3 regions of the Paraburkholderia sp. SEWSISQ10-3 4 genome follow, and region 2 is predicted to be linked to each of the others. Evidence: predicted binding sites of a transcription regulator. Region 2 holds the regulator's gene; each other region holds the start of a gene.
What was found. Region 2 encodes HrcA, which represses chaperone genes, less so after heat shock. Its sites were predicted from a motif close to TTAGCACTCNNNNNNNNNGAGTGCTAA; they were not measured.
Positions count from the first base shown of each region.

Region 1: the regulator HrcA is predicted to act here: its motif matches at 7,804-7,830, upstream of groES (co-chaperone GroES).
Region 3: the regulator HrcA is predicted to act here: its motif matches at 837-863, upstream of rpoH (RNA polymerase sigma factor RpoH).

Region 1 covers NZ_JALPRI010000009.1:91,780-101,663, forward strand. Annotated here, with positions in the region: gene M0D68_RS18985 (electron transfer flavoprotein subunit alpha/FixB family protein) at 1-159, shown strand, start outside; gene M0D68_RS18990 (hypothetical protein) at 228-416, shown strand; gene M0D68_RS18995 (DUF3422 family protein) at 376-1,746, shown strand; gene M0D68_RS19000 (4-oxalocrotonate tautomerase) at 2,131-2,319, shown strand; gene M0D68_RS19005 (proline racemase family protein) at 2,444-3,478, shown strand; gene M0D68_RS19010 (proline racemase family protein) at 3,927-4,949, shown strand; gene M0D68_RS19015 (pyridoxamine 5'-phosphate oxidase family protein) at 5,407-5,985, shown strand; gene M0D68_RS19020 (hypothetical protein) at 6,200-6,358, opposite strand; gene M0D68_RS19025 (DUF4365 domain-containing protein) at 6,441-7,088, opposite strand; gene groES (co-chaperone GroES) at 7,903-8,193, shown strand; gene groL (chaperonin GroEL) at 8,248-9,884, shown strand, end outside.
Region 2 covers NZ_JALPRI010000024.1:71,163-81,046, forward strand. Annotated here, with positions in the region: gene pabB (aminodeoxychorismate synthase component I) at 1-390, opposite strand, end outside; gene dnaJ (molecular chaperone DnaJ) at 415-1,557, opposite strand; gene dnaK (molecular chaperone DnaK) at 1,824-3,779, opposite strand; partial or broken gene M0D68_RS30845 (thioredoxin) at 3,933-4,118, opposite strand; gene grpE (nucleotide exchange factor GrpE) at 4,221-4,805, opposite strand; gene M0D68_RS30855 (hypothetical protein) at 5,183-5,344, shown strand; gene M0D68_RS30860 (RNA-binding S4 domain-containing protein) at 5,316-5,723, opposite strand; gene hemH (ferrochelatase) at 5,732-6,802, opposite strand; gene hrcA (heat-inducible transcriptional repressor HrcA) at 6,979-7,998, opposite strand; gene M0D68_RS30875 (NAD kinase) at 8,269-9,171, shown strand; gene recN (DNA repair protein RecN) at 9,266-9,884, shown strand, end outside.
Region 3 covers NZ_JALPRI010000013.1:102,551-112,434, reverse strand. Annotated here, with positions in the region: gene M0D68_RS22990 (acyloxyacyl hydrolase) at 1-563, opposite strand, end outside; gene rpoH (RNA polymerase sigma factor RpoH) at 927-1,862, shown strand; gene cydP (cytochrome oxidase putative small subunit CydP) at 2,211-2,471, shown strand; gene M0D68_RS22975 (cytochrome ubiquinol oxidase subunit I) at 2,461-4,056, shown strand; gene cydB (cytochrome d ubiquinol oxidase subunit II) at 4,091-5,227, shown strand; gene cydX (cytochrome bd-I oxidase subunit CydX) at 5,256-5,372, shown strand; gene nagE (N-acetylglucosamine-specific PTS transporter subunit IIBC) at 5,519-7,315, opposite strand; gene ptsP (phosphoenolpyruvate--protein phosphotransferase) at 7,411-9,884, opposite strand, start outside.

The DNA of each region.
Region 1 (9,884 bases), on a different contig from region 2:
TCCGGGGCCATCCAGCATTTGGCCGGCATGAAGGACTCGAAGACGATTATTGCCATCAACAAGGACGCTGAAGCACCGATTTTCGGTGTGGCAGATTTTGGCCTCGTGGCTGATCTCTTTCAGGTCGTACCTGAGCTCGTTAGTAGGCTCAACGCGTAGTTTCGAAAACGGTTGCCACGTCTGCAAGCCGTCAGCGGCCGTTCGCCATTCCCGAAAGGACTTTCGAAATGAATACGAGTACGCACATGGTCGCGTTGCCCGACGATATGGACAGTGAACTCACTAGCTACCCGGTGCGACATCTCTCAACGCAGATTTCAGCCGAACCCGGCTATGTGGTGAAGGTCTTCGTGCGTCTTGCTGCAGAGAATCAGGATGGCGGCGAGATTCCGCGTGTTGTTCGCGGCTACAGCTGAGGCCGCAGCGTTGATACACGACTGTACGCATGGGAGGATACCCGCGACGCTTGACCATCCGCTTAGAAAGTCTCTGGATGATGAAATTCATTCGCGTCCTTTTCTGAAGATCTGTGGTCGCGGAACGACGGTGCATTTCGCCGTGTATTCAACCGAAGACTTCGCCATACATGTCAGTCTGCTTCGGCTGCAATGCGCGCAGCTAGGGTTTCCGGCGCCGTCTGATGATGCGAATCACTACTATGGCCGTCATGCTTCGTTCCAGATCAGATGGGAGTTACATAGCGAGTTCTCGACTTTCACCTTCGTCGAGTCCGAGATTGAGGATGCGCCGTTTTCTCGTGACGCAGACACTTTTATCCCGAAAGAGTGGCTGATGGCACTACGAGGCACACGTCTGGTAGCGATGCACGCGGAATTGGTCAGCGGTACGGATGTTGAGCCAGCTCGAAAGGCGGTTCGGAGATATCTTTCCGGGTCCGTGGTTGCGGCAAGCCAGGTAATGGGCGGCGGTGAAGTCTATTGTGACTGGCGCGCGGGCGACGATGGATACACAAGGGTGCTCGTGTGTGACATCGACTTTCGGGAGGCTCAGACCGGTCGACTGCTTCAACGCATCTTTGAAATCGAAACATACAGAATGATGGCGTTGCTTACGCTTCCGGTCGCACGCAATGTCACGAAGATCGTCGAGGAACTTACAAGGCAGGTCGCTGCTGTTGTTGCCAGGATGGACCACATTGAATCGGGGCAGGACGCCGAGCTGCTTCTTAGCCTCACGCATCTCGCCGCACGAAGCGAGTCACTCGGGGAAGGCGCCGCACGCTTCAGTGCGTGCAAAGCCTACGACAGCCTCGTTTCAGCACGTATTCGAGAGTTGCGGGAGCAACGTATTCCCGGGGCTCCGACGTTCGGTGAGTTTATGGATAGACGGCTGCAGCCGGCGATGAAGAGTTGTCAGGCAGTGTGGGAACGACAAGCTCAGGTCGCCCTACGCATTGCGCGAGCGGTCGACCTGTTACGCACGCGGGTGACGCTTGAACAGGAGAGACAGACGACTGGACTCCTGGCACGGATGGACGCAACGTCGCAGACGCAATTACGGTTACAGCATGCAGTGGAGGGTCTCTCGGTCGCAGCTATTTCGTACTATGTCCTGAGTCTGATTACCGCTGTTCTCCGTTCCCTGCATGCTATCTCGTTGCCAGTCAATCCCGAATTAGTGGAAGGGGCGCTTGTTATCCCGGTCATTTTTGCATTGCTCATGGTTATGCGGGCGGTGAAATCGCGAGCCGACAAACGAGCCATGCGTAACCACGCAGGCAAATAGGGCGGACACAACAGTCCGCTGCAGGTGTTTAAGGAAATAACAGGAGAACGTATGCACGAGCCCCCCAAAGTATCCCCCGTCGCGACGTGGCGGTCGGCGTTCACACTGCCGGCTTCACGTCTTACATGACGGACGGCGCACCGTACCAAGATAGTCTCGATAAGCCGGCGAAACCGGGAGCTCTGGGTGACGGCTTGAAGCAACGGCATGTAGTCATGCTCTCCATTGGTGGGAGCATCGGCGCTGGCCTTTTCGTCGGCTCGGGTCCACACAATCAAGTCATGATTGCTTGACGACGCAGCGGTCCCTTCATATGAACGAGCCGGTTCCCCAACGGGACTGTCCCGGAAATTGATTAACTAACAGCATGGAGCCTTAGAAAGAATGCCCACACTTCACGTTCAGCTTCTCGAAGGTCGGTCTGCGGAGCAGAAGCGCAAATTCATAGATGCAGTCACTAAGGCGACTTGTGAGTCGTTGTGCGTCGAACCGGGTACCGTCGATGTTGTCCTTTCTGAAATTCGACCGGAAAACTGGGCGAAGGGCGGGCAGCTATTGTCCGGCGCAATATAGCAACCCGCACACTGCATAAACGCGGCAATGTTGGATGAACTTCGACGAAGAAGAAGCTTCGCGCTGCAACAAGAAATACATTCGGGTAGGAACCCTGCGGGTTTGGTAAATAAGGAGGATGGGAATGCGATTCAAGAGAGTTTTGAATGTGGTCGACGTCCATGCAGAAGGAGAGGTTGGCAAAGTCATCGTTGGTGGCGTAGGCCAGATACCTGGCAAGACGATGTTTGACAAGCGCGTTTATCTTGAGACGAAGCTTGACGACATCCGAAAGATGGTGTTGTTTGAGCCGCGCGGCGCTGTCTGGCACAACGCCAACATTGTGTTGCCTTCGGAACATCCTGACGCGGATATGGGATTCGTTATCCTCGAAACGACAGAGTATCCAGCCATGTCCGGATCCAACGCCATGTGCGTTGCGACCGTGCTCCTCGAAACTGGGATTCTCCCTATGCAGGAGCCCGTCACCGAGCTCGTCCTGGAAGCTCCAGCTGGTCTGATCAAAGTTCGCTGCGAATGCTCAGACGGCAAAGTAACAAGCGTGCGCCTCGTGAATCAACCCGCATTTTGCTATCACACTGATAAGAACATCGAAGTTCCCGGCATGGGGACAATTCGAGTCGATGTCGTGTATGGAGGAATGACGTTCGCGATGGTTGACGCAGCGGACTTAGGCTTTTCAATCAACCCCTCGGAAGCGCGGGAGCTGTGTGAAATTGGCGAGAAGGTCAAGCTCGCCGCTGCCGAGCAACTGGCGGTTGAACATCCCGAGAATCCCCAGATCCCGGGAATTACGGCAACAGAGTTTATGGGACCCGTGCTGCAGGAGAACGGGCAGTTGATCTCGAGGAACACAGTCGTCGTATCGCCCGGTCGCTGCGATCGTTCTCCGTGCGGGACAGGATCTTCTGCAAGACTTGCATTGCTGCATGCGAAGAAGCAAATCGAGGTGGGGCAGATACTTGTCCATGAGTCAATCACTGGCAGTCGCTTTACGTGCAGTATCGAGAGGCTTTCTGAAGTTGGGAAATATCCGGCCGTCGTTCCGGTAATAGCCGGGCAGGCATGGCTTACTGGCTTCTACCAGATGGGCATGGATCCGACTGATCCTTATCAACAGGGATTCACCGTCTCCGACACATGGATGAAGACTGTCTAACGATCCGGCAAGCAACATAGTTCATGATCTTTCGACAGTAATGTTCGATTGCAGATGCGCGTTCAACCAGGATTGATGGACTGAGAGAGGGCTGGCGAATTCGCTGGTGGCTTGCGATTTCGACCGCGGACTAAGCAATGTGCCATGTTGACGCCGTGCGAGCTATCAATGGGCCAGATGAAACACGCTATGTGTGATATTCAGGCGGGGCGGACAGTCTTGTTGTATGTCGAACGCCCCTTTGACTCTCGACGTGAGTGGTTTCTCCTGGCGAAGCCGGCCCGGGTGAGAGGTCAGATTTGCTGGACGGTTTCGGGAATTGCGTCGAGTTGACAGTTGCCTGAACTGGGCTCGGGCCATTGCCACAGCCACGCCTGTTTGAGAAGGGTCTTACGGTCCGGGTGGATCGATTCAGACAAAATGAAACGCATCAACGAGGGAGAGAATTATGCGCTGGAAGAAAACTTTGCAGATCGTGGGCGTTCACTGCGAAGGTGAAATCGGCAAGATCATAACTGGCGGCGTCGTCGATATTCCCGGTAAGACCATGCTCGACAAGATGAATCACATTAACGAGGTAGATGACAGTCTACGGAAGCTCGTCATCTTCGAACCCCGTGGATGCCTGCAGATGTCTGTCAATATACTCCTGCCGCCGACGCGGCCAGAAGCGCATGCTGGTTTTATCGTGATGCAGGCGGACAAGGCGCACCCGATGTCAGGTAGCAACGCGATTTGCGTCGTTACGGCACTCCTCGAGATGGGCATGGTGCCGATGCAGGAGCCTGAAACCACTGTGGTGCTTGATACTCCCGCAGGCCTCGTCACTGCTCGCGCGACGTGTATTGACGGGCGATGCACTGGCGTGTCGCTGGACATGGTGCCTTCGTTCGTTGATCGCCTCGACGTGCCGATCGAGACGAAGGAGTTCGGCACTATCAAGGTGGATATAGCATTTGGCGGTGTGTTCTACGCATTGATCGATGTAGAGCAGGTCGGCCTTGATTTGGTGCCCGAGAACGCGCGTCGACTTGCGGATGTCGGTGTCGCGTTACGCAGCCTTATTGATGAACGTGTTCGCGTAGAACATCCGCTATTTCCACAAATCAATAATATCGCGTACGTAATGTTCCGCAGAAGGTTGAGCGATGTGGAATATCAGACTTGTACGACCCTGCCACCAGGTCGTATCGATAGATCTCCGTGTGGGACTGGAAGCTCGGCGAACCTGGCGACGCTTGCTGCGCGTGGACTCGTCGACGTCGGCGGAAGCCTGATATCGCGCTCGACCATCGGCAGCGAGTTTCGCGTCGAATTGCTGGGCCGAACCGAAGTTGGTGGACGGCCCGCCGTGCTGCCACGTATTCGAGGCCGTGCTTGGATCTATGGGATCGAGCAGCTCGGCGTGGATCCAGACGATCCGTTGGCTGCGGGTTTTACGCTTAGCGATACCTGGGGGGAAGGGCGATAGCCGTTCCGGGCGAAGACGCAAACGGACGGCAGGCGAAGTAGTGAGATCGGATCTGCCATTACGAGGAAACAATGTGCGGTTGTTGTACCGTGTGGACGTCGTGACAGCATTTTGGAAGGGGAGGTTCGACGATGTACCAACTCAAGAGCGCTTCGTATATCCCGTTGACGGCGAAGAATGCTGACTAAAGGGGCCAATTAGCCACAGGCACGGCGGTCGCGCTAAAGGAGCACGGCGTCGGATTATCTTGTAGCGGCTTGCTAGGCGGATGGGCGGGAGTTTTAGCATGGGTCCACCGAAGGGCCCGGCACATCATTACGCCACGAAGCAGCCAAACTCGAATGAAACTTCTGGATGAAGCGCGGGTGCTGTGCGACTGCTGAGTTTGATCACCTATGTTTGCTATGAGAGAAACGTAACCTCGTGTCGATGTACGAAATGAAGTGAGGGCTTAGCCTTGGACGAAATCGTTGATGAAATTTGGAATCTTCTTCACGCAGGTGCGAACGTTGGAAGAGAACATTCGCCATTTACGGTGCTGCAGGCTGCGACAGTGGGCGTCGACGGGGCGCCCGCAGTACGAAATGTAGTGCTGCGTCGGGCCAGTCGCGAGGACCGCTCGGTGACATTCCACACGGACGTCCGTTCGCAGAAGGTTACGGAGTTACGGAAAGATGCCCGGATCTCAATTGTCGGTTCTGACTTCGAATCAGGGATACAGATTCGTCTTCAAGGTATCGCAAGAATCATAGAAGATCCCGAAAAAACCAAGCCGGCATGGAACTTGAGCAGACCTCGAACTTTGATCGTCTACAGTACGCCGCACATTCCCGGCACGCCGGTAGCTTCTCCGGAAGACGCGTACGCAAAGACAGATGCCGGAGTGGACGGTGAATCGGTAGGGTTCGAGAATTTCTGCCTGATTGACGTAAGGATTTCGAAGATCGACTACCTCAACTTGTATTCAACCGGCCATGTCCGCGCGAGTCTGGAACATGACGGGGAGAGGTGGTGTGGGAAATGGGTGGCTCCTTGATTTGCCAGTCCGCAAGTTGACAACAAGGGCGTGAGCGATATAGTTGATGGGTCGGCGGCCCCGAGCGTTGTAGATTCCGCCATGCGCAGCCCGACATCGGCAACCTTGGGGGGCGGCGGGCTATGCTCGATGTGGATAAGTGAGCTCCCTTGGAATGTGCGATTCGTTTACTGTCACACGGCCTGCTTGGACAACAACGAACCTGACATCAGGTTCACTGTTTGGCTTTGACGATCGACAGGGACTGGCTGTCGAGTGCACCGGCTGGATTTTTCGCTGATACCGTATGTCGATGAGAGGCATGCCACGGAATCAGAATCGCTTCGATGTATTCGAGGAACTTGAAGAGCAGGACGCCAAGAAGATCAAGCAACAGCGAAACGAATACGGTAGACTAAATCGGTAATTACGACCTTGCCACGAATCTTTTTCCGGAGAACTTTTGGACTCCAAAGTCACCACCTCGAAGGTCTTGGATACGTCATCGTACGCGCACCAGGAGACTCTGATTCAGCTCTTGAAGCAACTACACACATATCCTCGTAATTCAACGAAGGCAGTTTGGCTTCGATAACCGAATTCAATTCGTTCGCGATATCGCGGTTTCTGCGATTCCGCTCGAGATCGGGCAGCAAGTCGGTGGCGTCTTCGAGCCGACTCGCAACGGGTACGCGAAAAGTGAGCGTGTCACTGGAGTTTTCTGATAGTCCCTCACGCTCCCGGCGCTTCAGATCGTCGTGTATCCAGACGTAAAACGCGGGACATCTCGAAGTGTTCGAGTCAAAACTCAGATCCGCGAAGACGAGCAGAACTGGCTCGCCGATGCGGAGGTAGTAATTCACCGTCGATCTTTCAAGGGGGACAGAGTAAAACTCGCCCGTCGCGTTCAGCGTAGGTGATTCACTGCCTTTGAGCTGGACGTGGAATAGGCCGACATACTGTCCGTCGTCAACCAACTGAACCTGATAATCCAGTCCAACATCGTCAGTGCCGTCGGTCGGCTTCGGCCGCCAGTTATCAGGCTGATTCGCAGCGAAACATTTTTCTGCGCGATGCCCGATGCGCTGCGCCTCACTCTCTTGCGGAAGCCGTTCCGAAGCCATCGTCCCCCCGAATGAATTCGAGTCAGTTTTTCGATATTCTAAATCCCCCTATACATAAGTCGAAACCTCGTCTTGCGCTGTGCACAGGGTTAGTTGGTTGAAATCTCGTGCACCTCTAGCGAGCCATCATGGAAGCGAACATTCCTGTGGCAAAGCGCGTCTGTGCGGAGCGGACAGTTTGTGCGCGCGTCAAGCGTCCGATATGGCAGGTTTAACGGACGTTGTAGATCGCTTGGTCGGTTTGCACCGATCGCGGCTGGCCCGGGACAAAGGAGGTCTGTACGGCAGTCGACAACGCTGGGTATTTACCTTTAAGCCGTCGTTACCATTCCGCGGTGATGACTTGATCGAGCAACTGAACGGTGATCTGCCCTGACACGGAGGGCGGTAGCATGGCGGCCGCTGGCCGTATCATGGTTTTCGAATTTCCAGAGCGTGACTGATGAATGTGACTGATTCAGGGTTTGCCCTAAGTTTAACGTTGATCGTGAAGTTTTGTGACCGGTTGCTGTTCAGTCTCGTACGGCACGCGGGCTACCAAGAGATAGCATTTTCGATGCTAAGTGGTTGTTTGTTATGGAAAATGCGTGTCACCGCCGTGTCGGAATGTATGTTCCGAGTTCAAACTTAAGTGAACAAAGTTCAAAGTTAAGTGAATCTCGACACCTGACAAAGCGACATCCCTTCTTGAATTTGTCACCACCCGTCCATATAATTAGCACTCGCTGCACGAGAGTGCTAACAACATCGCCGGTTGGCTCAGCCAGCCGGGTTTTCTCAGCGTTCTTCAGTCTCAATCAAGAGAGGAGTATGTATGAACCTTCGTCCTTTGCATGATCGCGTGATCGTCAAACGTCTGGATCAAGAAACCAAGACCGCGTCGGGCATCGTGATCCCCGAAGCCGCAGCAGAAAAGCCGGATCAAGGCGAAATTCTGGCAGTCGGCCCGGGCAAGCGTGACGACAAAGGCGCACAAATCGCCCTCGACGTGAAAGTTGGTGACCGCGTCCTGTTCGGCAAGTACGCAGGCCAGACCGTCAAGGTCGACGGCAACGAACTGCTCGTGATGCGCGAAGAAGACATCATGGCCGTGGTGCAGAAGTAAGCGCCAGTCGCTACTTTTCCCGGTCATATCCCAAAGAATTCAAGGAGTTAGAAGATGGCAGCTAAAGACGTCGTATTCGGTGATTCCGCCCGTGCCAAGATGGTTGAAGGCGTGAACATCCTCGCGAACGCTGTGAAGGTCACGCTGGGCCCGAAGGGTCGCAACGTTGTCCTGGAACGCAGCTTCGGCGGCCCGACGGTCACGAAGGATGGTGTTTCGGTCGCGAAAGAGATCGAACTGAAAGACAAGCTCCAGAACATGGGCGCACAAATGGTCAAGGAAGTTGCTTCCAAGACCAGCGACAACGCAGGTGACGGCACCACGACCGCAACGGTTCTGGCTCAGTCGATCGTCCGCGAAGGCATGAAGTACGTTGCATCGGGCATGAACCCGATGGACCTGAAGCGTGGTATCGACAAGGCTGTGTTCGCAGCGATCGAAGAACTGCGCAAGATCAGCAAGCCGTGCACGACCAACAAGGAAATCGCTCAAGTCGGTTCGATCTCGGCAAACAGCGATTCGTCGATCGGCGACCGTATCGCTGAAGCGATGGACAAGGTTGGCAAGGAAGGCGTCATCACCGTTGAAGACGGCAAGTCGTTGCAAGACGAGCTGGACGTTGTCGAAGGTATGCAATTCGACCGCGGCTACCTGTCGCCGTACTTCATCAACAACCCGGACAAGCAAGTTGCTGTGCTCGAAAACCCGTTCGTGCTGCTGCACGACAAGAAGGTTTCGAACATTCGTGACCTCCTCCCGGTCCTCGAGCAAGTCGCTAAGGCTGGCCGTCCGCTGCTGATCATTGCAGAAGACGTCGAAGGCGAAGCGCTGGCTACGCTGGTTGTGAACAACATCCGCGGCATCCTGAAGACTGTTGCTGTCAAGGCTCCGGGCTTTGGCGATCGTCGTAAGGCCATGCTGGAAGACATCGCGATCCTGACCGGCGGTCAAGTTATCGCTGAAGAAACCGGCCTGACGCTCGAAAAGGCAACGCTGGCTGAACTGGGCCAAGCGAAGCGTATCGAAGTGGGCAAGGAAAACACGACGATCATCGACGGTGCTGGCGAAGCTGCAACCATCGAAGCACGTGTGAAGCAAGTTCGCACGCAAATCGAAGAAGCTACGTCGGACTACGACCGTGAAAAGCTGCAAGAACGCGTGGCCAAGCTGGCCGGCGGTGTTGCAGTGATCAAGGTCGGTGCTGCGACCGAAGTCGAAATGAAGGAAAAGAAGGCACGTGTCGAAGACGCACTGCACGCAACGCGCGCAGCTGTGGAAGAAGGCATCGTTGCTGGCGGCGGCGTCGCACTGATCCGTGCACGTACGGCAATCGCTGGCCTGAAGGGCGCTAACGCCGATCAGGACGCAGGTATCAAGATCGTGCTGCGCGCGATGGAAGAGCCGCTGCGCCAGATCGTCACGAACGGTGGCGAAGAAGCCAGCGTCGTGGTGGCAGCTGTTGCTGCTGGTACGGGCAACTACGGCTACAACGCTGCAACCGGCGAGTACGTCGACCTGGTTGACGCAGGTGTCGTGGACCCGACGAAGGTGACGCGCACGGCGCTGCAAAACGCAGCTTCGGTCGCTGGCCTGCTGTTGACCACCGACGCAGCTGTTTGCGAACTGCCGAAGGAAGATGCTCCGATGGGCGGCGGTATGCCCGGCGGCATGGGCGGCATGGGCATGGACAT
Region 2 (9,884 bases):
CACGTTTGCGGTACCCGCCACCGACGCCTCAACGGTTCCGCCGTCGCGCGCCATGAGCCACGCGTCGACCTCGTCGCGTGACAGCTTTTCGCAACGTTCGAACAATAAAAAACGCAGCGTGGCATGGCCACGCTGCGTTTCTTTCAATGCCTGGTGAGAAAGGCCGCCGTCCAGAAGATGCCGGCCAAACTCATAGTCGGCGAGCACGACAGCATGCAAACCACACCGTGTGTCCGCGGCCACAGTCTCGCACACATTTTCGAGTTGCGCGGCGTCCGCACAAACCCGTTCATGCACAAAACCCGTGTACAGACGACTCGAACGGCGCGCCGCCGTCGCGTCGCAGTCGTCGAGCAACGCGAACACTGCGTCGCGCTCATCTGCCGTCATGCTTACCGCCACATCAAACCGCTATTAATCGAAGAAGCTCTTCACCCGATCGAACCAGCTCTTGCTCTGCGGGCTATGCCGCGCGCCGCCTTCCACGAGTGCCTTCTCGAATTGCTGAAGCAACTCGCGCTGCGGCTCGGTGAGCTTGACCGGCGTTTCGACTTGCACGTGCACGTAAAGATCGCCGGCAATACTCGAACGCAGCCCCTTGATCCCCTTGCCACGCAGACGGAACGTCTTACCCGACTGCGTGCCTTCCGGCACCGTGAAGCTCGCGCGACCCGCAAGGGTCGGCACTTCGATTTCGCCGCCGAGCGCCGCCGTAGTAAACGGAATCGGCATCTGGCAATGCAGGTCATCGCCGTCACGCTCGAACACCGAGTGCTGCTTGATGTGAATCTCGACGTACAGATCGCCCGACGGACCGCCGTTGATGCCCGGCTCACCGTTGCCGGCCGAGCGGATTCGCATGCCGTCGTCGATACCTGCCGGGATCTTCACTTCCAGCGTCTTGGTTTCCTTCACCTTGCCCGCGCCGTGGCAATGGCCGCACGGCTCGGGGATATAGGTGCCGGTGCCGTGACACTTCGGGCAGGTCTGCTGGATGCTGAAGAAGCCCTGCGACATCCGCACCGAACCCGAGCCGCTACAGGTCGGGCAGGTTTCCGGCTTGGTGCCGGGCTTCGCGCCCGAGCCGTGACAGATCTCACACGACACCCAGCTCGGCACGCGAATTTGCGTGTCGTAGCCGTGCGCGGCCTGTTCCAGCGTGATTTCCATGCTGTAGCGCAGATCGGCGCCGCGATACACCTGCGGGCCTGCGCGGCCGCCACCGCCGCGTGCGGCACCGCCGGCCGCCTGGCCGAAGATGTCGCCGAAAATATCGCCGAATGCATCGGCAAAACCGCCGAAGCCTTGCGCACCCGCGCCGCCCATATTCGGGTCGACGCCCGCGTGGCCGTACTGATCGTACGCGGCACGCTTTTGCGAGTCCGACAGCATTTCATAGGCTTCCTTCACCTCTTTGAAATGCTCTTCCGCATCCTTGTTGCCGGGATTGCGGTCGGGGTGGTGCTTCATCGCAAGCTTGCGATAAGCCTTCTTGATTTCGTCGTCGCTCGCGTTCTTTGCGACGCCCAGAACCTCGTAGTAATCCCGTTTCGCCATATCGGTTCAACGCCACTCGCGCAATGCGACGCGGTGGCTCCTCTTGAATGCTGGAGTCTTGCGACTCGTCCGGCCGCTGCTCACGCCGTTTTTACGCGGCTTAAACAACGCCCTCCATAAAACAAATGTGCCCGGAGAGCCCAAAAAGGCTCACCAGGCGCGATAACCGCTTTGCAGGTTCATGCACCCGGACGGGAGCAAACCGTTTTGCAGCCAGGCCGCACACATCGCTGTGTGCGGCTTTACGGTCAGATTGCGACCCGGCTTTAGTCTTTCTTCACTTCCTTGAACTCGGCGTCGACCACATCGTCCTGCTGCTGGTGGCTCGCGCCACCTGCCGATGCGCCCGCACCTGCCGCGCCCGCTGCCGCAGCTTCGGCACCTTGCGCAGCCTGCATGTCGGCGTACATCTTTTCGCCCATCTTTTGCGAGGCGGTGGCCACCACTTCGATCTTGGCTTCGATCGCGGCCTTGTCGCTCGAACCGCTCTTCAGCGTTTCTTCGAGGTCCTTCAGCGCGGTTTCGATCGCTTCCTTCTCAGAGGCTTCCAGCTTGTCGCCGTATTCGGTGAGCGCCTTCTTCGTGCTGTGGACCAGCGCGTCGCCCTGGTTGCGGGCATCAGCCAGCTCACGCAGCTTGTGATCTTCTTCCGCGTTCGCTTCGGCGTCCTTCACCATCTTCTCGATTTCGGCTTCGGACAGACCCGAGTTCGCCTTGATCGTGATGCGGTTTTCCTTGCCGGTCGCCTTGTCTTTCGCGCCGACGTGCAGAATGCCGTTCGCGTCGATGTCGAAGCTCACTTCGATCTGCGGCGTGCCGCGCGGTGCCGGCGGAATGCCTTCAAGGTTGAACTCGCCCAGCAGCTTGTTGCCCGCTGCCATTTCGCGTTCGCCCTGGAACACCTTGATCGTCACGGCGCCCTGATTGTCATCAGCCGTCGAGTAGACCTGTGCGTGCTTGGTCGGGATCGTGGTGTTCTTGTTGATCATCTTCGTCATCACGCCACCGAGCGTTTCGATGCCGAGCGACAACGGGGTCACGTCGAGCAGCAGAACGTCCGTGCGGTCGCCCGACAGAACCTGGCCTTGAATCGCGGCGCCAACGGCCACGGCTTCGTCCGGGTTCACGTCGCGGCGCGGATCCTTGCCGAAGAATTCCTTAACCTTTTCCTGCACCTTGGGCATGCGGGTCATACCGCCGACCAGAATCACGTCGTCGATTTCGCCGACCTTCACGCCTGCGTCCTTGATAGCCATGCGGCAAGGTTCGATTGTGCGTTCGATCAGCTCTTCAACCAGTGCTTCCAGCTTGGCGCGCGTGATTTTCAGGTTCAAGTGCTTCGGACCCGACGCGTCGGCCGTGATGTACGGCAGGTTGATTTCGGTTTGCTGGCTCGACGACAGTTCGATCTTCGCCTTTTCAGCCGATTCCTTCAGGCGTTGCAGCGCGAGCACATCTTTCGACAGGTCGACGCCTTGTTCCTTCTTGAACTCGCCGATGATGTAATCGATGATGCGTTGGTCGAAGTCTTCACCGCCGAGGAACGTATCGCCGTTCGTGGACAGCACTTCGAACTGCATTTCGCCGTCAACGTCAGCGATTTCGATGATCGACACGTCGAACGTACCGCCGCCCAGGTCATACACCGCGATCTTGCGGTCGCCCTTTTCGGCCTTGTCCAGACCGAATGCCAGCGCAGCTGCGGTCGGTTCGTTGATGATCCGCTTCACTTCCAGACCGGCGATGCGGCCTGCGTCTTTGGTAGCCTGACGCTGGCTGTCGTTGAAGTACGCGGGAACCGTAATCACAGCTTCGGTGACCGGCTCGCCGAGGTAATCTTCAGCGGTCTTCTTCATCTTGCGCAGCGTTTCCGCCGAGATTTGCGGCGGTGCGAGCTTCTGGTCGCGCACTTCGATCCATGCGTCGCCGTTATCGGCTTTCATGATCTTGTACGGCATCAGCGCGATGTCTTTCTGCACTTCCTTTTCTTCGAAGCGGCGGCCGATCAGGCGCTTAACCGCGTACAGCGTGTTCTTCGGGTTCGTGACCGACTGACGCTTCGCAGGCGCGCCGACGAGAATTTCGCCGTCTTCCATGTAAGCGATGATCGACGGCGTGGTGCGCGCGCCTTCCGAGTTCTCGATCACCTTGACCGAATTGCCTTCCATGATCGCCACGCACGAGTTGGTCGTGCCGAGGTCGATGCCGATGATTTTGCCCATTTTTACTAATCTCCTGACTTTGATCGCTGCGGGAATCGCCGTTTTTGCCCATCTGGCGGTACGGCGATCCGCTCTGAATTCCTACCTGCACTCAACATAAGTGCGTCCGCATCGTTTTCAAGACCTCTTTTGCGATGCGGTCTTTAATTTTTTTCAATCGGTCGAACTTTTGCCGCTTTTTTCACCATTTGCCGTGCTGCCGACCACATTGGCCGCACGGATCGTTTCCCGCGCGACCACAACCGCCGCCTCGAACTGCCCGAGACTGCGCCAGCCGGCTGCCCGGCCGAGCCGCTTGCCTCGATAAAAGAAGAGCCATGTGGGCACGCTGTGAAGCATGACCGCAGTGGCGTCGACGGGAATGTTGGCCATGACGGCGCCTGTCAGCCGGACCGGCTGATACACCGCTTCTGCAGTAGCCCGTGCCGCGGCGCGGGCTGCTTACTTCGGTGCCGCGACAGTCACGAGAGCCGGACGCAGCACGCGGTCGGCGATCACGAAGCCTTTTTGCAGCACAGCAACGACAGTGTTCGGTTCCTGGTCGGCCGGCACCATCGAAATAGCCTGGTGACGGTGCGGGTCGAACTTCTCGCCAACCGGGTTCAGGGCGACGACGCGGCCCTTCTCCAGCGCGCCGGAGAGCTGGCGCAGCGTGAGCTCGACGCCTTCGCGGACCTTCTGCAGGTCGTCGGACGAGTGGGCAACCGCTGCTTCGAGGCTGTCGACCACCGGCAGCAAATGCTCAGCGAAGCTTTCGATCGCGAACTTGTGGGCCTTGGCGACATCTTCCTGGGCGCGGCGGCGCACGTTCTCAGTCTCCGCCTTCGCCCGCAGGAAGCTCTCCTGCATCTCGGCAAGCTTCGCTTCTGCCTCGGCCAATGCGGCTTCCGCGCCGGTTGCCGGCGCTTCAGGCGCTGCGTTTGCAGCCGCGTCCTGCTGGGGTGCCGCAGCCTCGGCGGCCTGGCGCGCGGTTTCGTCGGCGGGCGTGGGATTCTGGCTCGTCGGGTTCTCTTGCGTGTTTTCCATGTCGCTGAAAGTCGTTTAAAAGTTAAAGCTATCGGTGGCGGCAACGCGTCAAAAACTGCCGCAATTTGTGCGTTGCAAAATTGCGACAGACAACTTACTACGTTAACGCGTATCGAAACGCCAGATGGGGCCGGAAAGACCCAATTCAAGCGCCTCTCCCGGAACTTTTCACACCGCGGACGTGCGGCAGAAATGCCCGGTTACAACCATTATTGCGTCGCAATCAGATTGAGATTGAGTGCGCTCAACAAGTGGCCTATGCTCCATTAAAGCGTCGGAAAAGACACGTTAACCCTAATCTAACGTAAGCCTTACCGATAATTTTCAATTCCACCTGATTCGCCTGTTTCCATCTGAATCTTCCCAAGGGGAGTACCGTGAAACTGACCTTTGCAATATCGGTGGTCGCATTGGTACTGATCGCGGGCACCACGACCATCTGCATGTCCGGGGCCGTCAACGATCACACCACCGAGTACGGCGGTGTGCACGCGACGATGGAACAATTGTTCAATCCCCACCTGAAAGTTTGTCGATAGTGCGCCGGTCGCGCTTTGTCGGTCTGCCGTGCAAAGCGGCGGCCGGTTCGCGGTATGTCTTGCGCCGCTCCTGCTCGACCTGTCGCTTCACCTTGCTCTCTTCCGTTTCCGCATAGAGCGTCTGCGCGACGCTGGCCGGGCCGCGCACGTCGCACACGCCCAGCACTTCCACCTGCCAGACAATCCGCTCGATTTCGATCTCGACCAGGTCGCCTACGCGCACCTCCTTGGCCGGTTTGACGCTCGCGCCGCCGATGCGCACGTGCGCTTTTTCGACGGCATCCGCCGCGAGCGAGCGTGTCTTGAAGAAGCGCGCCGCCCAAAGCCATTTGTCGATGCGCAGCTTCGCGCCCGGTTCGGTTGAAATCCTGTAGTTCATGAGCCTGCTTAAGCCCCAGTCGTGTGCGGCACCGGCACTGCTTGCACGGGCCAGCCCTGCAGATTCTGCGCGACGATCTCGCCAAGCGCGGCAATCCACGGCTGCGAGGCGTTCAGGCAGGGAATCCGATGAAACTCCTTGCCGCCCGCCTGCAGGAACTCGTCGCGCACCTCCATGCCGATTTCTTCGATCGTTTCAAGGCAGTCGGCGGTAAAACCCGGACAGAACACGTCGGCACGCCGCACGCCCGCCGAGCCCAATTCCTTCAGCGTGGGCGCGGTGTACGGCTGCAACCACTCGGCCTTGCCGAAGCGCGACTGAAACGTGACGCGGCATTCCACCTGCGTCAATCCCAGCGCCTGCGTCAACAACGCGCCGGTCTGCTGGCATTGCTCGTGGTACGGATCGCCGAGATCCATCGTGCGCTTGGGCACGCCGTGGAAGCTCAGCACCAGCTTGTCGCCCGCCGCGAAATCCGGCCGGCCGTGCTGATGCCAGTAGTGGTGCACCTGAGCGGCGAGCGCGGCGATATACGCCGGATGCTCGGCGTACTGCCGCACCGTGCGGATTTCCGGCTGATTGCGCATGCGCTTCAAGGCCGAAAAGGCGTCGTCGAAAGCCGTGGCCGTGGTCGACGACGAGTATTGCGGATACATGGGCATCAGCAGCACGCGCTCGGCGCCCGCCAGCTTGAGCTGGTTCAGCATGGCCGGAATGCCCGGCGTGCCATACCGCATTGCGTAGTCGACCAGTACCGTGTAGTCGTTCAATTGCAGCAGATGGCGCAAACCCTCCACCTGCTTCTCGGTGAAGACACGCAGTGGCGAGCCTTCCGGCATCCACACGGCCGCGTACTTCTTCGCCGACGCGGGGCTCCGGAACGGCAAAATCAACGTGCGCAGGATCACCTGCCACAGCAGCGCCGGAATTTCGACCACACGCGGATCGGACAGGAACTGCGCAAGATAGCGCCGGACCGCACGCGGCGTCGGCGCGTCGGGCGTGCCGAGATTGATCAGCAACACGGCGACACGGTGTGACGTGGCGTTCTGTGATGGCCGCTCGAGGTCGAAGCGCATAGGCAGCAGGGATAACCGCTTGGGGCGGAGAGTCGGTTCAGGTGGAATTCATTATAGCGGCGCGGTCCATTGCAAGGTCCGCCAGGGCCCCCTGGCCATTCGGCCAATTGGCAAGCCGCGCGCCGTCGCGCATTATTTGCAGCATGAGATGTACCGCAGCCAACGGTGACCGCAGGTTACTGCTGGCTGAGCGTCAGGGAAAGCAGCCGCGCAGTGATGTCCACGATTGGGATCACGCGGTTGTAAGCCATGCGGGTCGGCCCGATCACGCCGAGCGTGCCGACGATCTTGCCGTTCACCTCATAAGGCGCGGTGACGACGCTCATTTCCTCGATCGGCACGAGATTCGACTCGCCGCCAATGAAAATCTGCACGCCCGCGGCGTGACTCGACACGTCGAGCAACTGAAGGAGACTGGTCTTTTGGTCGAATACATCGAACAGCTTGCGCAAGCGCGCCATGTCCGACGACAGGTCGGCGACTTCGAGCAGGTTGCGCTCGCCGGAAATCAGCACGGTCTCGCCGGTGTCGGACTCATCCGTGCTGGCCGTGACCGCGGCGTGCATCAGCGTGGTCATGTCGCCGCGCAATTCGTCGATTTCTTCGCGCAGGCGGCGGCGCACGTCGTCGAACGAGAGGCCCGCGAAGTGCGCGTTGATGTAATTGGAGGCTTCCACCAGCTGCGACGGCGAAAAGTCGCGCTGGGTGGCCATGATGCGGTTCTGGACGTCGCCTTCGGGCGTCACGATGATCAGCAGAATGCGCTTGTCCGACAGGCGCATGAATTCGATCTGCTTGAACACGTGGCTGCGGCGCGGCGTGAGCACCACGCCGGCGAACTGCGACAGATTGGACAGCACGCTGGCCGCCGCGGCGACGACTTTCTGCGGTTCGCCCGCCTGCAGCGTAGTCTTGACGATACGCATCACCGCTTCTTCGTCCGCGGCGGATTCCACCGTCAGCATGGTGTCGACGAACAGCCGGTAGCCGCGCGGCGTCGGGATCCGGCCCGCCGACGTATGCGGACTGATGACGAGCCCCAGGTCCTCGAGATCGGACATCACGTTGCGGATCGTGGCCGGGCTCAGTTCGAGGCCGGAGTAGCGTGACAACGTGCGCGAGCCGACCGGCTGACCTTCGGCGATGTAGCGCTCGATCAGCGTTTTAAGGAGGGTTTGTGCGCGGGGATCTAGCATGACGGAAAATTTTAGCTCAATGGTGCGGCTACAGCGAGCGCTAACGGCGCCAACCCCTGACAATCGCGCCGCCGGTTGGCGGGGCGACGCCAGGTATTCTGTGCGGCGCCTTGACTGGCGCTGTGTGCAGCATCCTTGCCGGCGCGCATGTCATCAAGGCTTCACCATTCTAACGATAATCCTCCAATGCGCTGGCAGCCCGTTTGCGCAGGCCCGTCACCGGGTCTGTCTGCGGTTCTTTTCAGGCCCTACCTATGGTGTAATGCCGGCATGCAAGTGACCAGCCAGTTCAAGACCGTCGCGCTCGTCGGGCGCAACAATACGCCGGGCATCGGCGAGCCGCTGACCGCGCTCGCCTCGTGCATCGCGAAGCGCGGCTTCGAGGTCGTATTCGAAGCCGACACCGCCGCCGAAATCGGCGTCACCGACTATCCGGCGCTGCGCCCCGCCGAGATCGGCGCGCGCGCCGACGTTGCCGTGGTGCTAGGCGGCGACGGCACGATGCTAGGCATTGGCCGCCAGCTTGCGCCCTACCGCACGCCGCTGATCGGCATCAACCACGGCCGCCTGGGCTTCATTACCGACATTCCGATCTCCGACATGCGCGAGATCGTGCCGCAAATGCTCTCGGGTAACTTCGAGCGCGAAGAGCGCATGTTGCTCGAGGCGCGCATCATGCGCGACGGCGCCCCGATCTATCACGCGCTTGCCTTCAACGATGTGGTGGTCAACCGCAGCGGTTTCTCGGGGATGGCGGAACTGCACGTCTCGGTGGACGGGCGCTTCATGTACAACCAGCGCTCGGACGGCCTGATCGTCGCCACGCCAACGGGTTCGACCGCCTACGCGTTGTCTTCGCAGGGGCCGATCCTGCATCCGCAACTACAAGGCATCGTGCTGGTGCCGATCGCGCCGCATGCGTTGTCGAACCGGCCAATCGTGCTGCCGGACGACTCGAAGGTGAGCATCCAGATCGTCTCGGGCCGCGAAGTAAACGTCAACTTCGACATGCAGTCGTTCACTTCGCTGGAATTGGGCGACACGATCGAAGTGCGCCGCTCGCGCCATACGGTGCCGATGCTGCACCCGGTCGGTTACAGCCATTTCGCCACGCTGCGCAAGAAACTGCACTGGAACGAATACCCGTCGCACGAAGAAGATACCAAGCCCTGAGCGGTCCCCGAGCGCCGGAATGCCGGACCGCCGGGCTATCGGAACACGAACGCCGCTGCCGAACCCTGAATCTCAAGCTCACCAGACGACCTCCATGCTTCGCCACCTCTCGATACGCGACTTCGTCATCGTCGCCGCGCTCGACCTCGAATTCGACAGCGGCTTTACCGTTTTCTCAGGCGAAACAGGCGCCGGCAAGTCGATCCTGATCGACGCGCTGGCCCTCGCGCTCGGCGCCCGCGCCGAAGCAAGCGTGGTGCGCACCGGCGAGAGCCGCGCCGACATCACCGCGGAATTCGAGACGCATGCGCAAGTCGAGCAATGGCTCGATGAGCAGGCGCTCGGCACGACCGCCGACGACGGCCATCACGGCAGCACCGTCATGCTGCGTCGCGTGGTGGACGCAAATGGCCGCTCGCGCGCGTTCATCAACGGCACGGCGGCGACGCTCGCGCAGTTGCGCGAAGTCGGCGAGATGCTGGTGGACATTCACGGGCAGCATGCGCATCAGTTGCTGATGCGTCCTGACGCGCAGCGCGAACTGTTCGACACCCACGCCGGCCTCACGGAAACCGCGGTAGCTGTCACGCGGGCATGGCGGTCGTGGCGCGACAAGGTGCAGGCCGTGGAGCATGCGCAAACGCGCGACCGCGAGCTGCAACTGGAGCGCGAGCGTCTCGCCTGGCAGCTCACCGAACTGGACAAACTTTCGC
Region 3 (9,884 bases), on a different contig from region 2:
CAGAAGTTATATTGCAAATATAGCTGGTGGAAATTTATACCAGGATTCGGCTCTTTGATACCGCCATTGGAAATATGCTGGAAGCGGTAGCCCGCCTCGTACTGCTGGTGACTGCCGAATTGCAGGCCGACTCCCGCCATGGGGGCGAACTGGAACGCGGTCGCGAGCGTGAGGTCAGTAGAAATTCTCGGGCTCGACAGGAGGCGGATACCGGCACCTGCTTCGATGTAAGGGCGAATCGCACCCGCTCCGTCGATGAAGCGAATGATAGGCGTCACACCGATCTCGCCGATGTTCTCGTGCACATTGCCTTCGTCGGTGTGCCACCAGGCCACGTGCGCTTCGCCGATCAGCGAAAAGTGCCAATCGCCGATCTGCCACCACGTCAGATTCGGATCCCAGACCAGGCCGAGATCGAGTTTTTTAATGTGGTGATCTCCGAGACCGCCGGCGATCTGCACGCCGAACTGGTCGGCTGCCGCCACTCCGGAGCAGGCAAGTAGCAAAGCCGCCGACAAACCTTTTAGAGCCAGACCACGCCAAACATTTTTTTTGTTGTTCATCGAACACCCGACCTAGTCGAACGCTGATTACCTTCGAATTGTTCCGCCTATTCTAAAGACAATCCTGATTTCGTGGATTGTCTGAAGAATGTTGAATTTCCGCAATTAGTCACTTCGGTTTTAGAAAAAGTCGGTCACTTATAAGACCGAAAGGAATGTGTTAGGTAAATTCTACGGCGCACACGCACTTGCCGACAGAGCCCTCCATGGCTATCAAAACCTAAATTTCAATAGGAATTTACGGAACTTGGATGCCCCTACGGCCTCTAAGTATTAGCACTCGGCAAATCAGAGTGCTAACATCCAACGCTGGAGTCGTTTTAACTGAACACGCTTTTGTCTGATTCCAAAGGAGTTTCCTACGTGAGCCATGCAATGACCCTTCCGAGTACTTTGAGCCCGTCGTCGGCTAAGGCCGCTTCGGCAGGTGCGCTGGCGCTCTCGCATTCCTCGCTGCTGCCCGGTCAACTGGGCAATATCGACGCCTACATCCAGGCCGTAAATCGGATTCCGATGCTGACGCCGGCGGAAGAACGCCAGTTCGCCACCGAATTTCGCGAGCAGGACAACCTTGGGTCCGCACGCCGTCTCGTCCTGTCGCACCTGCGGCTGGTCGTATCGATCGCGCGCAATTACCTTGGTTATGGACTGCCGCATGCCGACCTGATCCAGGAAGGCAATATTGGCCTGATGAAGGCCGTGAAGCGCTTTGACCCCGAGCAAAACGTGCGCCTCGTGTCGTACGCCATGCACTGGATCAAGGCTGAGATCCACGAATACATTCTGCGTAACTGGCGGATGGTGAAGGTCGCCACCACCAAGGCGCAGCGCAAGCTGTTCTTCAACCTGCGCAGCCACAAACAGGGTCTCGGCGCATTCACGCCGGACGAGATCGAAGGTCTCGCCAAAGAGCTGAACGTGAAGCGTGAAGAAGTGGCCGAGATGGAAACGCGCTTGTCCGGCGGCGATATCGCGCTGGAAGGTCAGGTCGAAGACGGCGAAGAGTCGTACGCGCCGATCGCCTACCTTGCCGACTCGCATAGCGAGCCGACAGCCGTGCTGGCTTCGCGTCAGCGCGACAAGCTGCAAAGCGACGGTATCGCGAGCGCGCTGGACGCGCTGGACGCCCGCAGTCGCCGCATCATCGAGGCTCGCTGGCTGAAGGTGGAGGACGACGGTTCGGGCGGCTCGACGCTGCACGAACTGGCCGACGAATTCGGCGTGTCGGCCGAACGCATCCGCCAGATCGAGGCAAGCGCAATGAAGAAAATGCGCGGCGCGTTGACTGAATATGCGTAACACTTAAAGCTTGAGTCGTGCCGGCTCGTCTGGCGCACACTGTTTAGCTGCAGAGCCCTGCCCTCGCAAGAAGGCAGGGCTTTTTTGTGCCCACTCGACAATGCCAGCGCTCGATCGAAGACGCACGCGCACTCACTCAAGAACATGCCCACCAAACACGTGTTTCTTGACGTATCACAAACCCCATAGCAATACTGTCCCGACGGCGTGACGTTCGCGACCCAATGCCGCAGTGCCGAACTTACGCGCACTAGGTCATTGCTCCTAGAATCGGGATGAACTCGCCAAGCCTCCGAACCGGCCTGGATCCAGCCGGTTAAGCCGGTGTGAAGTTGCCTTCTACCGATCATGACCATAGCCCTGAATCGCCATAGCACCCCTCGCTCGAGCCTGCGCAAACGGCTCGCTGCCTGGGCGCGCGGTCCGACGCTGGCGCGGGATATCGCCATCGTCCTCGCCATCAAATTCGCATTACTGATGGTGCTCAAGTACGCGTTCTTCAATCATCCGCAGGCGGAGCATATGTCGCTGCCGCCTGAACAAGTCGCGCAGGCGCTGCTGTCCGTGCCTGCCTCGCATCCGTCCCAAGGTGGTCAACATGCCCGTTAGCGAAGTCGTAGAACTGTCGCGCCTCCAGTTCGCCATCACGGCGCTTTATCACTTTCTGTTCGTGCCGCTCACGCTCGGTCTGTCCTGGTTGCTGGTCATCATGGAGTCCGTCTATGTGATGACCGGCAAGCAGATCTACAAAGACATGACCCAGTTCTGGGGCAAGCTGTTCGGCATCAACTTTGCGATGGGGGTCACCACCGGCCTCACGCTGGAATTCCAGTTCGGCACCAACTGGTCGTACTACTCGCACTATGTCGGCGACATCTTCGGCGTGCCGCTGGCCGTTGAAGGGTTGATGGCGTTCTTCCTCGAATCGACCTTCGTCGGCCTCTTCTTCTTCGGCTGGAAGCGGCTCTCGAAAGTGCAGCACGTAAGCGTCACGTTCCTCGTCGCGCTCGGCTCGAATCTGTCGGCGCTGTGGATTCTGGTGGCCAACGGCTGGATGAATAATCCGGTCGGCGCTACCTTCAACTACCAGACCATGCGCATGGAACTCGACAGCATCTTCTCGGTGCTATTCAATCCGGTCGCGCAGGTGAAGTTCGTGCACACCGTATCGGCCGGTTATGTGACCGCTTCGATGTTCGTGCTCGGTGTGTCGTCGTGGTATCTGCTGAAGCGCCGCGACACCGAATTCGCTTTGCGCTCGTTCGCCATTGCCGCCGGCTTCGGCCTGGCCTCGACACTGTGCGTGATCGTGCTCGGCGACGAATCCGGCTACCGCACCGGTGAAGTTCAGCAGGTCAAGCTGGCCGCCATCGAATCCGAATGGGAAACGGCGCCCGCACCGGCGCCCTTCACGATCATCGGCATTCCGAACCAGAAGGAAGAACGCACCGACTATGCGATCCGGATCCCGTATGCGCTCGGCCTCATCGCCACGCGCTCGATCGACGAACCGGTGGTCGGCCTGAAAGAACTGATGGCGCAAAACGAAGTGCGCATCAAGAACGGCATGCTCGCCTACGCCGCACTGCAAAAGCTAAAGCAAGGCGATGTCACGGACGAAGCCAAAGCCGCCTTCGACGCGCACAAAGAAGACCTCGGCTACGGCCTAATGCTCAAGCAGTTCACCGCGAACGTCACCGACGCCACGCCGGATCAGATCGTGCAGGCCGCCAAGAAAACGATTCCCCCGGTAGCGCCCGTATTCTTCTCGTTCCGACTGATGGTCGGCCTCGGCATCCTCTTCCTTGCGACCTTCGTGCTGGCGTTCTGGTTTTGCGCTCAGCGCTCCCTGCTCCTAGAGAAACGCCGCTGGTTCCTGCGCTGGGCTGTGTGGGCGATTCCGTTGCCGTGGCTCGCCGCTGAATTCGGCTGGATCGTTGCTGAAGTGGGCCGTCAACCGTGGACCATTGCCGGCATTCTGCCGACCGCATTGTCCGCATCGAGTCTGACGCCGGGGGATCTGTACCTGAGCATTGCCGGCTTCGTCGTTTTCTACACGGTGCTGTTCATCATCGAAATCATGCTGATGTTCAAGTACGCGCGGCTCGGGCCTTCGTCACTGCACACGGGGCGCTATCACCACGAACAACAACAGCCGCTGAATCAGTCGCTGCCGACCAACACGGCCGCATGATTCGCCGCCACTCTGTTCCAAGGGAAAGATCATCATGGATTACGCAACCCTCAAACTGATCTGGTGGGTGTTGATCGGCGTGCTGCTGATCGGCTTCGCGCTCACCGACGGCTTCGACATGGGCGCGGCGATTCTGCTGCCGTTCATCGCGAAGACCGACGCCGAGCGACGCATCGTCGTCAATACGGTCGGCGCAACGTGGGAAGGCAATCAGGTGTGGCTCATCACTGCGGGCGGCGCGATGTTCGCCGCGTGGCCGCTGGTGTACGCCGCGTCGTTCTCCGGCTTCTACTTCGCGATGCTGCTGGTGCTGTTCTCGCTGTTTTTCCGGCCGGTCGGCTTCGACTACCGCAGCAAGCGTGAAGACCCGCGCTGGCGCAGTGCGTGGGATTGGGCGCTGTTTGTCGGCGGCTTCGTGCCGGCGCTGGTGTTCGGCGTGGCGTTCGGCAACCTGCTGCAAGGCGTGCCGTTCTCGTTCGACACCGATCTGCGCGTTACGTATCACGGCAGTTTCTTCGCTCTGCTCAACCCGTTCGCCGTGCTGTGCGGACTCGTTAGCGTGTCGATGCTGGCCGCGCACGGTGCGGCCTTCGTGAAGATGAAGGCGGACGACGTCGTCGCCGAGCGTGCATCGCTCGCGCTGCGGATCGCTTCGCTCGCCGCCGTGGTGCTATTCCTGCTTGCCGGCGCATTGATCGCCACGATGATCGGCGGCTATCAGATCGTCGACGCCGCGCCGCTCGATACGGTGGCCAACCCGCTGCTGAAGAACGTGATCGGCGCGCCCGGCTTGTGGCTCACCAACTACGCAAACTATCCGTGGATGGTGATCGCGCCGGTGGCGGGCCTCGTGGGTGGCGTGCTTGCCTTGTTGCTGGCGCGCTCGCGTTTTGAAAAGAGCGCCTTCCTGTCGACCTCGCTGATGATCATCGGCGTGATCCTGACGGCGGGCTTCTCGATGTTCCCGTTCATCATGCCCTCCTCGCTCGACGGCCGCAGCAGCCTGACCGTATGGGATTCGACCTCGAGCCGCATGACGCTGCAGATCATGCTGATCGCCGTAATCATTTTCCTGCCGATCGTCCTGATCTACACGAGCTGGGTGTATCGCGTGATGCGAGGCAAGGTGACCGCCGCGGCGCTCGAAGAAAATCACCATTCTATGTATTGATCAGGAATACGGATAACAGGAGTTTGTGATGTGGTATTTCAGTTGGCTTCTTGGCATTGGCGTGGCGTTGGCCTTCGGCATTATCAATGTGATGTGGCTGGAAACGCGCCGGCCTTTGGAAGCGGGTAAGCAGAAGGCACGTTGATGGATCTGTTACTGGTCGCGCGCCGTTAGGCTCAAGCCGGCAAACGCAAAAGCGGCACCTTGAATCAAGGTGCCGCTTTTTTATTGCTGCTTCATCGGAACAGAAGCTTAACAATGGAGCGGCGCAGGCCGCTCCTCAACGTTGCATTACGCCAGCTGCGGCGCCGTACCGGCACCCGTATCGGGCGACAGACGCGTCGCCAGTTGTGCAGCGTAGCGCTGTGCTGCGTCGCCAACGACGATGTGGAACGTATCGGCCGAAACCCACGCCGTATCGAGCGTAGCAAGACGTTGACGATCAACCGCAGACGGATCGCGAACCACGATCCGCAGACGCGTGGCCGCCACGGCATCCAGCGACACGACGTTGCCCGCGCCGCCGAACACGGCGAGCCAACGCAACGGATCCGGATCGAGCGGACCGCCCTTAGCACCGCTTGCGGTCGCCACGGGAGCCACAGGAGCCACAGGAGCCGCAGCGACAGCAGGCGCAGCAGCAGCCACCGGCTTCACGGCATCGCCACCGCCTTGTGCGATCACCGTGCGGATTTCATCAGCGATGATGTCCGCTTCCGGTCCAATAATCACCTGCACGTTGGTCGAACCGCGTTTGAGGACACCACGCGAGCCGATCGTCTTCAGTTCGCTTTCCGAAACCTTGTTGGCATCCACCACCGACAGACGCAATCGCGTCGTACAAGCATCCACCACCGACAGGTTCGACGCGCCACCCAGCGCGGCGATATAACGCTGTGCGCGCGGCACGGCGGCACCCGCCACCGGCGACACGAAACCGCCAGCCGCAAACGACTCGATCTGTTCTTCTTCGGCAGCAGGTTCACGACCCGGCGTTGCCATGTTGAACTTGCGGATAAAGAAGCGGAACAGTCCGTAATACACGACCATGTACACGAGGCCGATCGGAATCGCCCACCAGCCCTTGGTCGACAGGCCGTAGTTCAGCACGTAGTCGATAAAGCCAGCCGAGAAGGTAAAGCCGAGATGAATCCCGAGCGCCGAGCAGATCGCCAGCGACAAGCCCGTCAGCACCGCATGGATGGCATACAGCACCGGCGCGAGGAACATGAAGCTGAATTCGATCGGCTCAGTCACGCCCGTCAGGAACGAGGTAAGCGCCATCGAAGCCAGCAAGCCGAACACCATCGCGCGACGTTCTTTCGGTGCCTCGTGATACATCGCGAGACACGCGGCCGGCAGACCGAACATCATGACCGGGAAGAAGCCCGTCATGAACGTGCCCGCAGTCGGATCGCCCGCGAAGAAGCGATGCAGGTCGCCCGTCACCGGCGCGCCACCCGGCGGCGTGAAGGTGCCGAACACGAACCACGTCAGCGAATTGAGAATGTGATGCAGACCCGTGACAAGCAGCAAGCGGTTCAGCACACCGAACACGAACGCGCCAAGCGCACCTGCGGTGGTCAGCCAATGGCCGGCCGTATCAATGACGCCTTGCACCGGCTGCCATACATAGCCAAACACAATGCCTATCACCAGACAGACCACGCCGGTGACAATCGGCACGAAGCGTTTCCCTCCGAAGAATGCGAGGTAGTCTGGCAGCTTGATATCTTTGTACTTGTTGTACAGCAAGCCCGCGACGATACCCGCCACGATCCCGGACAACACGCCCATGTTGAGCTTGTCGTTGATGTCCTTCATCACCGCGATTTCGACCAGATAGCCGATCGCACCCGCGAGACCCGCCACGCCGTTATTGTCTTTCGCGAAGCCAACCGCCACGCCGATTGCGAACAGCAACGGCAGGTTGTCGAAGATCGCGCCGCCGGCGTCGGCGATCATCTTGATGTTGAACACATCGGGTTGGCCCAACCGCAGCAGCAGGCCGGCAACCGGCAGCACTGCTATCGGCAGCATCAGCGCGCGTCCCAGGCGCTGAATCTTCAGAAACGGATTCCCATCCATTGACACCTCCAATCCTTGTCTCGTTGTCGACAGTCGTCGTTGAGTTCTAGCTTTACGTGGTTACTGAGCGAAGCTGGTTGCGGACCGTGTGGGGTTCAGTCCAAAGGCCAGGTTTCGCGGCTTACTGCTCTTACCGCCTGCGCCGATTCGAGCGCCAGGACATCCTGGGCACGTTGACGGCACAGCTGATAATCGAGGTTGCGCACCCGCGCCTTGATGCCCGGCACCGACACCGGATCCACCGAAAGTTCGGTCACGCCGAGGCCGACGAGCAGCGGCATGGCCAGCGGATCGCCCGCCAGTGCGCCGCATACGCCGACCCATTTGCCATGCTTGTTCGCGCCCTGCACGGTTGCTGCGATCAGGCGCAGCACCGCAGGATGCAAGCCGTCCGCTTGCGCTGCGAGATCGGCCTGGCAACGGTCCATGGCGAGCGTGTATTGCGTCAGATCGTTGGTGCCGATCGAGAGGAAATCCGCGTGTTGCGACAGTTGATCGGCGAGCAACGCGGCCGACGGTACTTCGATCATCACGCCGACTTCGATCGGTTCGGTACGGCCCGATTCACGAGCGAATTCGTCGATGCGTTTGCGGATGCGGATCAACTCGCCGACATCCGTCACCATCGGCAACAGGATGCGTACCGCGCCGAGCGGTTGCACCGCGAGCAGGCCGCGCAACTGATCGTCGAGCAGATCCGGGCGCACTTGTGCGAGGCGGATGCCGCGCAGGCCGAGCGCCGGATTCGGTTCGGGCGGCAGCGTCAGGTAATCGACTTCCTTGTCCGCGCCCACATCCAGCGTGCGAATGATCGCGGTGCGGCCGCTCAACGCTTCGACAATGGCCTGATAGCTCTGGCGATGTTCGTCGACGGTCGGCGCCGAGGCGCGGTGAATGAACAGCAATTCGGTGCGCAGCAGGCCGACGGAATCGGCGCCGTTGTCGACGGCAGTTTTCGCGTCGTCGAGCGTGGCGATGTTTGCGGCGACTTCGATCGCGCGGCCATCGGACGTCACGGCTGCCTGTTGCGACGTACGGCGATTCGCTTCGCGCACACCGGCGAGGCGGCTGCGCTCAAGACGCGCGCGTTCGACGTCGAGCTCAGTCGGCGCGAATTCGACGCGGCCGGTGGTGGCGTTCACCACGACCTGCGTACCTTCAGGGATCGCGTGCAATGCATCGCCGACTGCCACCAACGCCGGAATGCCGGCCTGACGCGCGAGGATTGCCGCATGCGAAGTGGCGCCGCCACGCGACATCACCAGCGCAGTGACGCGCGCGCGATCCAGCGAGGACAGATCCGACGGCGTGAACTCTTCAGCCGCGAGCACGGCCTCTTCCGGCAGCGTGCGTGCCGCGGCGTTCGTATAACCGAGCGCACGCAACACGCGTTTTTCGATGTCGCGCAAATCGGCGGCACGTTCCGCGAGCAACGCGTCTTCGATATTCGTCAGGATGGCGATCTGTGCGCGGATCGCATCGCGCCATGCAAACCCGGCGCTTTTGCCAAGACTGATCAGATCGCGCGCGGCATCGACCAGCGTCGGATCTTCGAGCAATACGCGATGCACCGCGAAAATGCCCGCCTCACCCACCGCGCCGCGTTGCGACGCATCGCGCACTGTCGTACCGAGGTCGGCGTCGACGGTGGCAATCGCCTTGTCGAGCAGCCGGCTCTCTGCCGCCGACGTGCCGTTCGCCTTTTCCGGCGGATCAATATCCGCATCATCCCAACGCACCAGTTTGCCGACCGCGACGCCCGGCGACGCGCACACACCCGCGAGCGTATTCGGCGCGAGCGTTTCGCCCGCAGCGCGCGCGACCGTTTGCGGCGCTGGCGAACTTTGTCGCGCCGGCTTCTCTTCGACTTCACCGTGCGCTTCACGCGTCAATTCGTGTGCAATCGCTTCGATCGCAGCTTGAGCTTGCGGACCAACGCCGAGCAACTCGACAGTCGCACCTTCGCCAGCGCCAAGACCGAGCAAACCGACCACGCTCTCGATCGCCGCCTTGCGCCCTTCGTAACGTACTTCGACACGGGCATCGAAACCGCGCGCCGCTTCACGAGCGCGCGCCGCCGGCCGTGCATGCAGACCACCCGCGTGGACCAGCGTGACTTGCTGACGGGCTTCTTCGGTCACGTTGGTGGCGCTCGCCTGGCGCGATGCGTCCGCCGCTTCGCCGCTGCGAGCGCGCAGCACCAGCAACGGCGTTTCGCCTGCCTTCAGCATGCCGTTCTGCACACGCTCGACAATCTCAAACGCATCCGAATTGGCAATCGCGATCACCGAGACGAGACTCGGCGCATTCAGCGCGACCTGGTCCTGATCGAATTCGATCAGGATGTCGCCGGTGCGCACATGGGCGCCTTGCGCGACCATCGGCGCAAAGCCCTTGCCATTCAGTTCGACCGTATCGATGCCGATGTGCAACAGAATCTCGACGCCTTCGGCCGTCGCAAGCGTGACTGCGTGACCGGTGCGGGCGAGATGGGTGATGGTGCCGTCGCACGGCGCGACGAGTCGCCCCTCGAGCGGATCGATGCCGATGCCGTCGCCGAACATGCCGC